3 regions of the Streptomyces sp. NPDC048331 genome follow, and region 3 is predicted to be linked to each of the others. Evidence: riboswitches for the same ligand, from Rfam matches in the RefSeq annotation. Region 3 holds a riboswitch; each other region holds the start of a gene.
What was found. Region 3 has a riboswitch for thiamine pyrophosphate ahead of thiO (glycine oxidase ThiO). Riboswitches for the same ligand answer to the same signal wherever they lie in the genome.

Region 1 (3,271 bases), on a different contig from region 3:
CTTCGCCCGCCACAAGCTGGACCCGGAGTACCAGGTGGTGGCCTGAGGGAGAGGGCCCGCGACTCCCCCCATAGGGTCGCGGGTCCTCGCCGTCAGCTGTGCTGTGCCGTTTGCCTGTCCTGCGGCTCTGTCCGTCCGCCTGTCCTGCTCTGCCCGACGACCGCGTGCGTCAGTCGGCCAGCGGCAGGTAGACGCGGCTGCCCGAGGCCGCGAACTCGGCGGACTTCTCCGCCATGCCCGCCTGGATCTCCTCCGCCTTCAGGTCCCCGCCGTGCTCACGGCGGATGTCCTGCGAGATCTTCATCGAGCAGAACTTCGGGCCGCACATGGAGCAGAAGTGCGCGGTCTTGGCCGGCTCCGCCGGAAGGGTCTCGTCGTGGAACTCGCGGGCCGTGTCCGGGTCCAGGGCCAGGTTGAACTGGTCCTCCCAGCGGAACTCGAACCGCGCGTCCGACAGGGCGTCGTCCCACTCCTGGGCGCCCGGGTGCCCCTTGGCCAGGTCCGCGGCGTGCGCCGCGATCTTGTACGTGATGACGCCGGTCTTGACGTCGTCGCGGTTGGGCAGGCCCAGGTGCTCCTTGGGCGTCACGTAGCAGAGCATCGCGGTGCCCCACCAGGCGATCATCGCGGCACCGATGCCCGAGGTGATGTGGTCGTAGGCGGGCGCGACGTCCGTGGTCAGCGGGCCGAGCGTGTAGAACGGCGCCTCCTCGCAGATCTCCTGCTGGAGGTCGATGTTCTCCTTGATCTTGTGCATCGGGACGTGGCCCGGGCCCTCGATCATCGTCTGGACGTTGTGCCGCTTGGCGATGGTGTTCAGCTCGCCCAGCGTCTTCAGCTCGGCGAACTGGGCCGCGTCGTTGGCGTCCGCGATCGAGCCGGGGCGCAGGCCGTCACCGAGGGAGTAGGTGACGTCGTACGTCGCGAGGATGTCGCAGAGCTCCTCGAAGTTCGTGTAGAGGAAGTTCTCCTTGTGGTGCGCCAGGCACCACGCGGCCATGATCGAGCCGCCGCGCGAGACGATGCCGGTCTTGCGGCGGGCGGTCAGCGGCACGTAGGGCAGCAGGACGCCGGCGTGGACCGTCATGTAGTCGACGCCCTGCTCGGCCTGCTCGATGACCGTGTCCTTGTAGATCTCCCAGGTCAGGTCCTCGGCGCGGCCGTCGACCTTCTCCAGCGCCTGGTAGAGCGGCACGGTGCCGATCGGGACGGGGGAGTTGCGCAGCACCCACTCGCGGGTGGTGTGGATGTTGCGGCCGGTCGAGAGGTCCATGACCGTGTCGGCGCCCCACTTGGTCGCCCAGGTCATCTTGTCGACCTCCTCCTCGATGGAGGAGGTGACCGCGGAGTTGCCGATGTTGGCGTTGACCTTCACCAGGAACCGCTTGCCGATGATCATCGGTTCGATCTCGGGGTGGTTCACGTTCGCCGGAAGCACGGCGCGACCTGCGGCGATCTCCTCGCGGACGACCTCGGGGGAGACGTTCTCGCGGATCGCGACGTACTCCATCTCCGGGGTGATCTCGCCCCGGCGGGCGTACGCGAGCTGCGTGACGGCGGCGCCGTCGCGGCCGCGGCGGGGCTGACGGGGGCGGCCCGGGAAGACCGCGTCGAGGTTCTTGAGGCCACCGCGCGGCGAGGTGTGCTTGATGCCGTCGTCCTCGGGGCGCACGGGGCGGCCCGCGTACTCCTCGGTGTCCCCGCGGCTGATGATCCAGTTCTCGCGCAGGGGCGCGAGGCCGCGGCGGACGTCGGTCTCGATCTGCGGGTCGGTGTACGGACCGGACGTGTCGTAGAGCGTCACGTCCTTGCCGTTGGTGAGGTGGACCTGGCGGACCGGCACCCGGAGGTCGGGGCGGGAGCCCGCGAGGTATCCCTTGTGCCAGCCGGGCTGGCGCTCGGTCTGGCCGTCGGTGTCCTGGCTGACGGCAGGCGTGCGTGCGTCCTGAATGGTCATGAGACCTGATCTCCCTACGCCGGCATTACCCGGTAACAGGTTCGGCGGTCGACGCAGCCTCTTCCCGTACGCATCTGTGATGCCCGTACGGTGATCAGCGTCCTCTCAGCCCGGTGCTCCGAGCTCCCGCGTTGTGCAAAGGTGCCCCCACGCTAGCGTCATCCATGGCGTGCTGAACAGTGGGCCCCCTCATCTCTTGCGATGATCTGCTGGTGACGCCCTCGCCGCAGCCCCCCACCGAGCCCACAGAGACCCATGGCCACATCGGCCACCCGCATGCGAGCCCCGAACCGTCCGCCAGACCGTCCGACGGGCACTTCGCCCCGCACTCAGGCGGCCGTTCCGACCCGTATGCCGACCCGCATGCCGACGGGATCTCCGGAGGGGACGCCGGCGGGGGCTCCTCGGACCGGTCCCACGACCACGGCCACGACCACGGCCACGGCCACGGCCACAGCCACGGACACGGCCATGGACACGGCCCGGCGGCCCCCGTCTCGAAGCACCTGCGCAAGGTCATCGCCGCCGTACTGATCCCCTTCGCGGCGGCCGTCTTCGTCGGCATGGTGGTGCTCTGGCCGGGCGGCGCCCCCGGCCACGAGCGCACGGGGGTCGGCTTCGACCGGCAGACGCAGCAGGGTGTGGTCACCGCCCTCGAACAGGTCGACTGCAAGAGCGTGAACGCCGCGCAGGCGCCGCCGGCCGAGAACCCCTCCGACCCGGAGGGCGCCCAGGCACGGGGCCGGCAGACCGGTGAGTGCAAGAAGGCGACCGTCGAGGTCAGCAGCGGCCCGGACAAGGGCCGCACCTTCGTGGAGATCGTCCAGCCGGGGGCGCCACGGCAGTTGAATGACGGCCAGGAGGTGGTGGTGGCGTACGCGCCGGACGCGCCGCGCGACCTCCAGTACTCGGTGATCGACGTCAACCGCAAGCTTCCGATGGCGTTGCTGGCCGGCATCTTCGCGGCCGCCGTCGTCCTCGTCGGGCGCATGCGCGGGCTGTTCGCGCTGGTCGCCCTGGTGGTCAGCTTCGGCGTGCTGACCCTCTTCATCCTCCCGGCCATCCTGCAGGGTTCGAACCCGCTGGTCGTCGCGGTGGTCGGGGCGAGCGCCATCATGCTGATCGCGCTCTACATGTGCCACGGGCTGACCGCCCGTACCTCGGTGGCCGTCCTCGGCACGCTCGTCTCGCTGTTGCTGATCGGGCTTCTCGGCTCGGGATTCATCGACTGGGCGTTCCTCAGCGGCAACACCGACGACAACACCGGGCTGATCCACGGGCTGTACCCGGACATCGACATGAGCGGTTTGCTGC
Region 2 (3,271 bases), on a different contig from region 3:
CCCGGGTCCACCAGCCGCAGCGCCCTCTCGCGCTTGCGCACGGTCCAGGCGTGCACGGCGAGGATCGCGCCGATCGCGGCGAACTGCACCATGGTCAGGACGGCGGCCGTCGGCAGGTCCAGGAGCTGCGCGGTCTGCCGGTAGACCTCCACCTCCAGGGTGGAGTACGCGGGTCCGCCGAGGATCAGTACGACGCCGAAGGAGCTGAAGGTGAACAGGAACACCATCAGCGAGGCGGCGGCCACCGCCGGGGCCAGCGCGGGCAGCGTCACCCGCCGCCAGGCGGTGAACCGGCCGGCGCCGAGCACGCGGGCGGCCTCCTCCTGACGCGGATCGAGCTGGGCCCACAGCCCGCCGACCGTACGGACCACGACGGCGTAGTTGAAGAAGACGTGCGCGAGCAGGATCGCCCAGACGGTGGTGTCGAGCCGGACGCCCACCAGTTCGTCCAGCAGCCCGCCCCGCCCCAGCAGCGCGAGGAAAGCGGTGCCGACCACCACGGTCGGCAGCACGAAGGGCACGGTCACCACGGCGCGCAGCAGCTGCTTGCCCGGGAACTCGAAGCGCGCGAAGACGTACGCGGCGGGGAGGGCGATCACCAGCGTGAGGAGGGTCGAGGCGAAGGCCTGCCAGGTGGTGAACCACAGCACGTCGGCGATGTCGGGGCGGCCCAGCACCTCCGCGAACCGGCCGAACTGCCACCCCTCGTCGGTCTTCAGGCCACGCCCGACGATCGCGGCGACGGGGTAGGCGAAGAACAGCCCGAAGAAGGCGAGGGGGAGGGCCATCAGGGCGAGCCGCACGGCGGTCGCCCGCGCCCCCTCGCGGGGGCCGGAGCCCGGCGCGGCGCCCCCCGACGCCACGCCCGGCTCCTTGGTACCGCTTACTTCACGACGAGCGCGGTCCATGCCTTGACCCACTGCTCACGGTTCTTGGCGATGGTCTCGGGAGCCACGTTCTCCGGCTTCTCGACCACCACACCGTGCTTGGTGAACAGCTCCGGCAGGGCGGCGTCCTTCGTCACCGGGTTCACGAACATCTGGAGCGGCATGTCCTCCTGGAACTTCTTGCTGACCAGGAAGTCCACGAGGGCCTTGCCGCCCTCCTCGTTCTTGGCGCCCTTGAGCAGACCCGCGAACTCGATCTGGCGGAAGCAGGTCCCGGTGGAGACGCCCGTGGGGGCCTCGGCCGGCTGGGGCTCGCCGTACAGGACCTCGACCGGCGGGCTGGAGGCGTAGGAGACGACCAGCGGGCGGTCGCCCTTGGCCTTCTTGCCGCCCGCGGAGCCGGAGAAGCGCTCGTTGTAGGCCTGCTCCCAGCCGTCGACGACCTCGACGCCGTTGGCCTTGAGCTTGCTCCAGTAGTCCTTCCAGCCGTCCTCGCCGTACTTGCCGACGGAGGCGAGCAGGAAGCCGAGGCCGGGCGAGGAGGTCGCGGCGTTCTCGACCACCAGCAGGTTCTTGTACTCGGGCTTGGTCAGGTCGTCCAGCGTCTGCGGCGGGGCGATCTTCTTCTCGGCGAAGTACGCCTTGTCGTAGTTGACGCAGATGTCGCCGGAGTCGATCGGGGTGACCCGGTGCTCCTTGTCGAGCACGTACTCGGGCTTGACCTCGGCGAGGCCCTTGGCCTCGTACGGGGTGAAGATGCCGTTGTCGAGGGCGCGCGAGAGGAGGGTGTTGTCCACGCCGAAGAAGACGTCGCCGCGCGGCGAGCCCTTGGTGAGGATCTCCTGGTTCAGGGCCGCGCCGGCGTCCCCGGACTTCAGGACCTTGACCGTGTAGCCGCTCTGCTGCTCGAACTCCTTCAGGACCGAATCGGTCACATTGAACGAGTCGTGGGAGACGAGTGTGACGGTCTTGGACTTCGGGCCGTCGCTCGCGCCGGCGGGCTTGTCCTTGGTGTCGCCGCCGCCGCAGGCGCTGAGCGTGGTGACGCCCAGCGCGGCCGCGAGCGCGACGCCCGCGATCTTCTTGGTGGTGCTCATCGGTTGATTCCTCCTGGGATGTCCAGGAGAAGACGCGGCCCTGCCCGGCGCTCTGCGAGAGCGGACGCCGGGCAGGGCGCAACAGCAAGAGTGGTGACCGAACTTCCTACCCCGAATGACCGGGGCGAGGTTCAGAGGGTCTGCGGATGACGGATACCGCACTCTCAGCGCTGTGGCGCTCCCCTGTCGGAATATGAAATTGGTTCGGCCACAGGGTACCCCGTGGCCGAATAGCGTCGAACGGAGGCGGAATCTAGCGCTCCGAGGCAGCCAGCTGGCCGCACGCGCCGTCGATCTCCTGGCCCCGGGTGTCCCGTACGGTCACCGGCACACCGTGGCGGGCGATGGCCTCCACGAAGGCCTTCTCGTCCTCGGGCCGCGAGGCGGTCCACTTGGAGCCCGGCGTCGGGTTGAGCGGGATCAGGTTGACGTGTACGCGCTTGCCCTTGAGCAGCTTGCCCAGGAGGTCACCGCGCCAGGCCTGGTCGTTGATGTCACGGATCAGGGCGTACTCGATGGAGATCCGGCGGCCGGACTTCTCCGCGTACTCCCAGGCGGCGCCGAGCACCTCGCGCACGTTCCAGCGCGTGTTCACGGGCACGAGGGTGTCGCGCAGCTCGTCGTCGGGCGCGTGCAGCGAGACGGCGAGGCGGCACTTGAAGCCCTCGTCGGCGAAGCGCAGCATGGCCGGGACCAGGCCGACGGTGGAGACGGTGATACCGCGCTGCGACAGACCGAGGCCGTCGGGCTCCGGGTCGGTGAGCCGGCGGATGGCGCCGACCACGCGGTTGTAGTTGGCGAGCGGCTCGCCCATGCCCATGAAGACGATGTTCGACAGCCGGGCCGGGCCGCCGGGGACCTCGCCGTCGCGCAGCGCGCGCATGCCGTCGACGATCTGGTGCACGATCTCGGCGGTGGACAGGTTGCGGTCCAGGCCCGCCTGGCCGGTGGCGCAGAACGGACAGTTCATACCGCAGCCGGCCTGCGAGGAGATGCACATGGTGACCCGGTCGGGGTAGCGCATGAGCACGGACTCGACGAGCGTGCCGTCGTGCAGCTTCCACAGGGTCTTGCGGGTGGTGTCGTCGTCGCACGAGATGTGCCGGATGACGCTCATCAGGTCCGGCAGCAGCTCCTGCTGGAGCTTCTCCCGCGAGCCGGCCGGGATGTCGGTCCACTCGGCCGGGTCGTGCGCGTACCGGGCGAAGTAGTGCTGGGAGAGCTGCTTGGCCCGGAACGGCTTCTCGCCGATCGCGGCGACCGCCTCGCGGCGCTCGGCCGGGGTCA
Region 3 (3,271 bases):
GCGTCAATCTCGGTCACAGGCACAAGCCTGCCATCTCGGCTCCGCCGCCGGTACCTGAGCGACCCCGTCCGGGTCCCACCCCCGACCATCCGGCCCCGCCGGCGCCCGGGAACGGAGGGACGGCCCGGCCCGTCAGGCGGTGGCCGACTTCAGCGGGGTCCCGGGATCCGCGACCTTGGCCGGGTCCACCGGAACCGCCGTCTCGATCAGGCGGCGGCCCTGCGCCAGGTCCCGCGGCCGCCCCACGGCCAGGACGGCGACCAGCGCGCCCTCGCGCAGCCAGCACGCCGACCAGGCGGGGCCGGCCGGGTCCCCCCGCAGGAGCAGGGTGTCGGCCCCACCGTGGTGGCCCGCGTACTGGACGAAGCGACCGAACTGCTCCGACCAGAAGTACGGCACCGGGTCGTACACCTGGGCCGGTTCCCCGGCCAGGATGTTCGCCGCGACCGCCCGGGGCCCCTGCAGGGCGTTGTCCCAGTGGTGCACGAGCAGCCGCGTCCCGTACCGCCCGGAGGGGAAGGAGGCGCAGTCGCCGACCGCGTACACCCCGGGCAGCGAGGTCCGCAGGTACGCGTCCGCGGTGATCGAGCCGTCGGAGCCGCGCTCCACGCCGGTCCCGTCCAGCCATCCGGTGGCGGGGCGCGCACCGATGCCCACCACCACCGCACCGGCGGGCAGGGCCCGCCCGTCCGCCAACAGGACGCGCCCTTCCTCGATCCCGGCGACCTTCGCCCCGGTGATCAGCTCCGCGCCGGCCTCCTGGTACCAGCGCGCCATCGGCTCGGTGACCTCGGCGGGCAACGCCCCCGCCAGGACCCGGTCCGCCGCCTCGACCACGGTGACCTCGCAGTCCGCCTCCCGGGCGGCGGTGGCGAACTCGGCGCCGATCCAGCCCGCCCCGACGACCACGGCCCGGGGCGACGCGGCCAGCACCGGGCGCAGCCGGGCGGCGTCGTCCAGCGTGCGCAGCAGGTGCACGCCCGGCACGTCCTCGGTGCCGGGGACGGTCAGCGGCTCCGCGCCGGTGGCCAGCACGAGGGTTCCGTACGGGACCGGTCCCCTCTCGGTGTCCAGCTCGTGGACGGCGGCACGCAGTCCGGTGACCTCGACGCCGAGCCTGAGGTCGATGTCGAGGCCTTGGAAGTCCACGTCGAAGGCGGAGTCCTCGGCCTTGCCGAGGAGTACCGCCTTGGACAGCGGGGGCCGGTCGTAGGGCTGGTGGGGTTCGGCTCCCAGCAGGGTCACGGGGCCGGTGAAGCCCTGTTCGCGCAGGGCCACGGCGGTCTGCACGCCGGCCATTCCGGCGCCGACGATCACGACGCCGTGCTGATTCTGTTCCGTCTGCTCGCTCACGCCGCCACCCTAATCACCTGACGCTCCGTCAGGAATAGGTGCCGCCTTACCCGCCATCCACGGCCGGGTTAGTCTGGCCACCGTACCTATCGCGGGAGTCCGGCGCACCGGGCTGAGAGGGAGGCTGGACGGCCTCCGACCGTACGAACCTGATCCGGGTCATGCCGGCGAAGGGAGGGGCTGGACGCCCATGCACTCATCTCGGAAGGATTCCGCCACGGGATCCGACGTCCTCGTCATCGGGGGCGGAATCATCGGCCTGGTCACCGCCTGGCGGGCCGCCGTGCGCGGACTGCGCACCGTACTCGCCGACCCCGCACCCGGCGGCGGCGCCGCCCAGGTCGCGGCCGGCATGCTCGCCCCCGTCACCGAACTGCACTACGGCGAGGAAGCCCTGCTCGGCCTCGGCCTCGCCTCCTCCGCACGCTATCCGCAGTTCGCCGCCGAGCTCGCCGAGGCGAGCGGCGGCCTGGACATCGGCTACCGCGCCTGCGGCACCCTCGCCGTCGCCCTCGACGCCGACGACCGCCTCCACCTGCGCGAACTGCACGCCCTCCAGCGCCGCTGCGGCCTGGAGTCCGAGTGGCTCACCGGCCGCGAATGCCGCCGCCTGGAACCCATGCTCGCCCCCGGCGTACGCGGCGGCCTCCGCGTCGACGGCGACCACCAGGTCGACCCCCGCCGACTCGCGGCCGCCCTGCTGGCCGCCTGCGAACGCGCCGGCGTCACCATCCACCGGGCGGCCGCGCAGCGGCTGCTCACCACCACCGACCGGGCGACCGGAGCCCTTCTCGACGACGGCACGGAGCTGCTCGCCGACCAGGTCGTCCTCGCCGCGGGCTCGTACACAGGCCGGCTGGCGGGCGTACCACCGGAGGTCGTGGCCCCCGTACGGCCGGTCAAGGGCCAGGTCCTACGACTCACGGTGCCGGCCGCCTACGCGCCGTTCCTGTCGCGGACCGTACGAGCCGTCGTCCGGGGCAGCCACGTCTACCTGGTCCCGCGCGAGAACGGCGAACTCGTCGTCGGCGCCACCAGCGAGGAACTCGGCTGGGACACCACCGTCACCGCGGGCGGGGTCTACGAACTCCTGCGCGACGCCCACGAACTGGTCCCCGGCATCACCGAACTCCCCCTCACCGAGACCCGGGCGGGACTGCGCCCCGGATCCCCCGACAACGCCCCGCTGCTCGGCCCGACCGACCTACCGGGCCTGCACCTGGCCACCGGGCACTACCGCAACGGGGTGCTGCTGACCCCCCTCACCGGCGAGGTCCTCGCCGAGCTGCTGGCCACCGGCGAACTACCGGAGATCGCGCGCCCCTTCACCCCCCGCCGGTTCTCCGCCGAACGTCAGGAGTCGTACGCATGACCATCTCCGTCAACGGCGAGCCGCGCGAGGTCGCCGCCGGCGCCACGCTCGACGCGGTCGTCGCCACCCTGACCACCGCCCCCTCCGGCGTCGCCGCCGCACTCAACGAGATCGTCGTCCCGCGCGGGCAGTGGTCGGCCACCGTCGTGGGCGACGGCGACCGGGTCGAGATCCTGACCGCGGTACAGGGGGGCTGACCGACATGGCGGACGACCTCTTCACCCTCGGCGGCCGGACCTTCACCTCCCGCCTGATCATGGGCACGGGCGGGGCCCCGAGCCTCGACGTCCTGGAACGCGCCCTCGTCGCCTCCGGCACCGAACTCACCACGGTCGCGATGCGACGGCTGGACCCCACGGTCCAGGGCTCCGTCCTGTCCGTACTGACCAAGCTCGGCATCTCCGTCCTCCCCAACACCGCGGGCTGCTTCACGGCGGGCGAGGCCGTCCTCACGGCCCGGCTGGCCCGCGAGGCACTCGGCACGGACTGGATCAAGCTGGAGGTCGTCTCGGACGAACGAACCCTCCTGCCCGACGGCGTCGAACT

Region 1: another riboswitch for thiamine pyrophosphate. It lies ahead of thiC (phosphomethylpyrimidine synthase ThiC); the one in region 3 lies ahead of thiO (glycine oxidase ThiO).
Region 2: another riboswitch for thiamine pyrophosphate. It lies ahead of ACGFYY_RS27190 (thiamine ABC transporter substrate binding subunit); the one in region 3 lies ahead of thiO (glycine oxidase ThiO).

Annotation. Positions count from the first base shown of each region.
Region 1 is NZ_JBICYT010000011.1:16,167-19,437, forward strand. It holds gene ACGFYY_RS17680 (glycosyltransferase) at 1-46, shown strand, start outside; gene thiC (phosphomethylpyrimidine synthase ThiC) at 170-1,957, opposite strand; TPP riboswitch at 1,952-2,097, opposite strand; gene ACGFYY_RS17690 (YibE/F family protein) at 2,170-3,271, shown strand, end outside.
Region 2 is NZ_JBICYT010000021.1:56,975-60,245, reverse strand. It holds gene ACGFYY_RS27195 (ABC transporter permease) at 1-788, opposite strand, end outside; gene ACGFYY_RS27190 (thiamine ABC transporter substrate binding subunit) at 884-1,984, opposite strand; TPP riboswitch at 2,070-2,179, opposite strand; gene rlmN (23S rRNA (adenine(2503)-C(2))-methyltransferase RlmN) at 2,238-3,271, opposite strand, start outside.
Region 3 is NZ_JBICYT010000034.1:35,786-39,056, forward strand. It holds gene ACGFYY_RS33520 (Rv2175c family DNA-binding protein) at 1-17, opposite strand, end outside; gene ACGFYY_RS33525 (NAD(P)/FAD-dependent oxidoreductase) at 133-1,353, opposite strand; TPP riboswitch at 1,435-1,546, shown strand; gene thiO (glycine oxidase ThiO) at 1,544-2,725, shown strand; gene thiS (sulfur carrier protein ThiS) at 2,722-2,922, shown strand; gene ACGFYY_RS33540 (thiazole synthase) at 2,928-3,271, shown strand, end outside.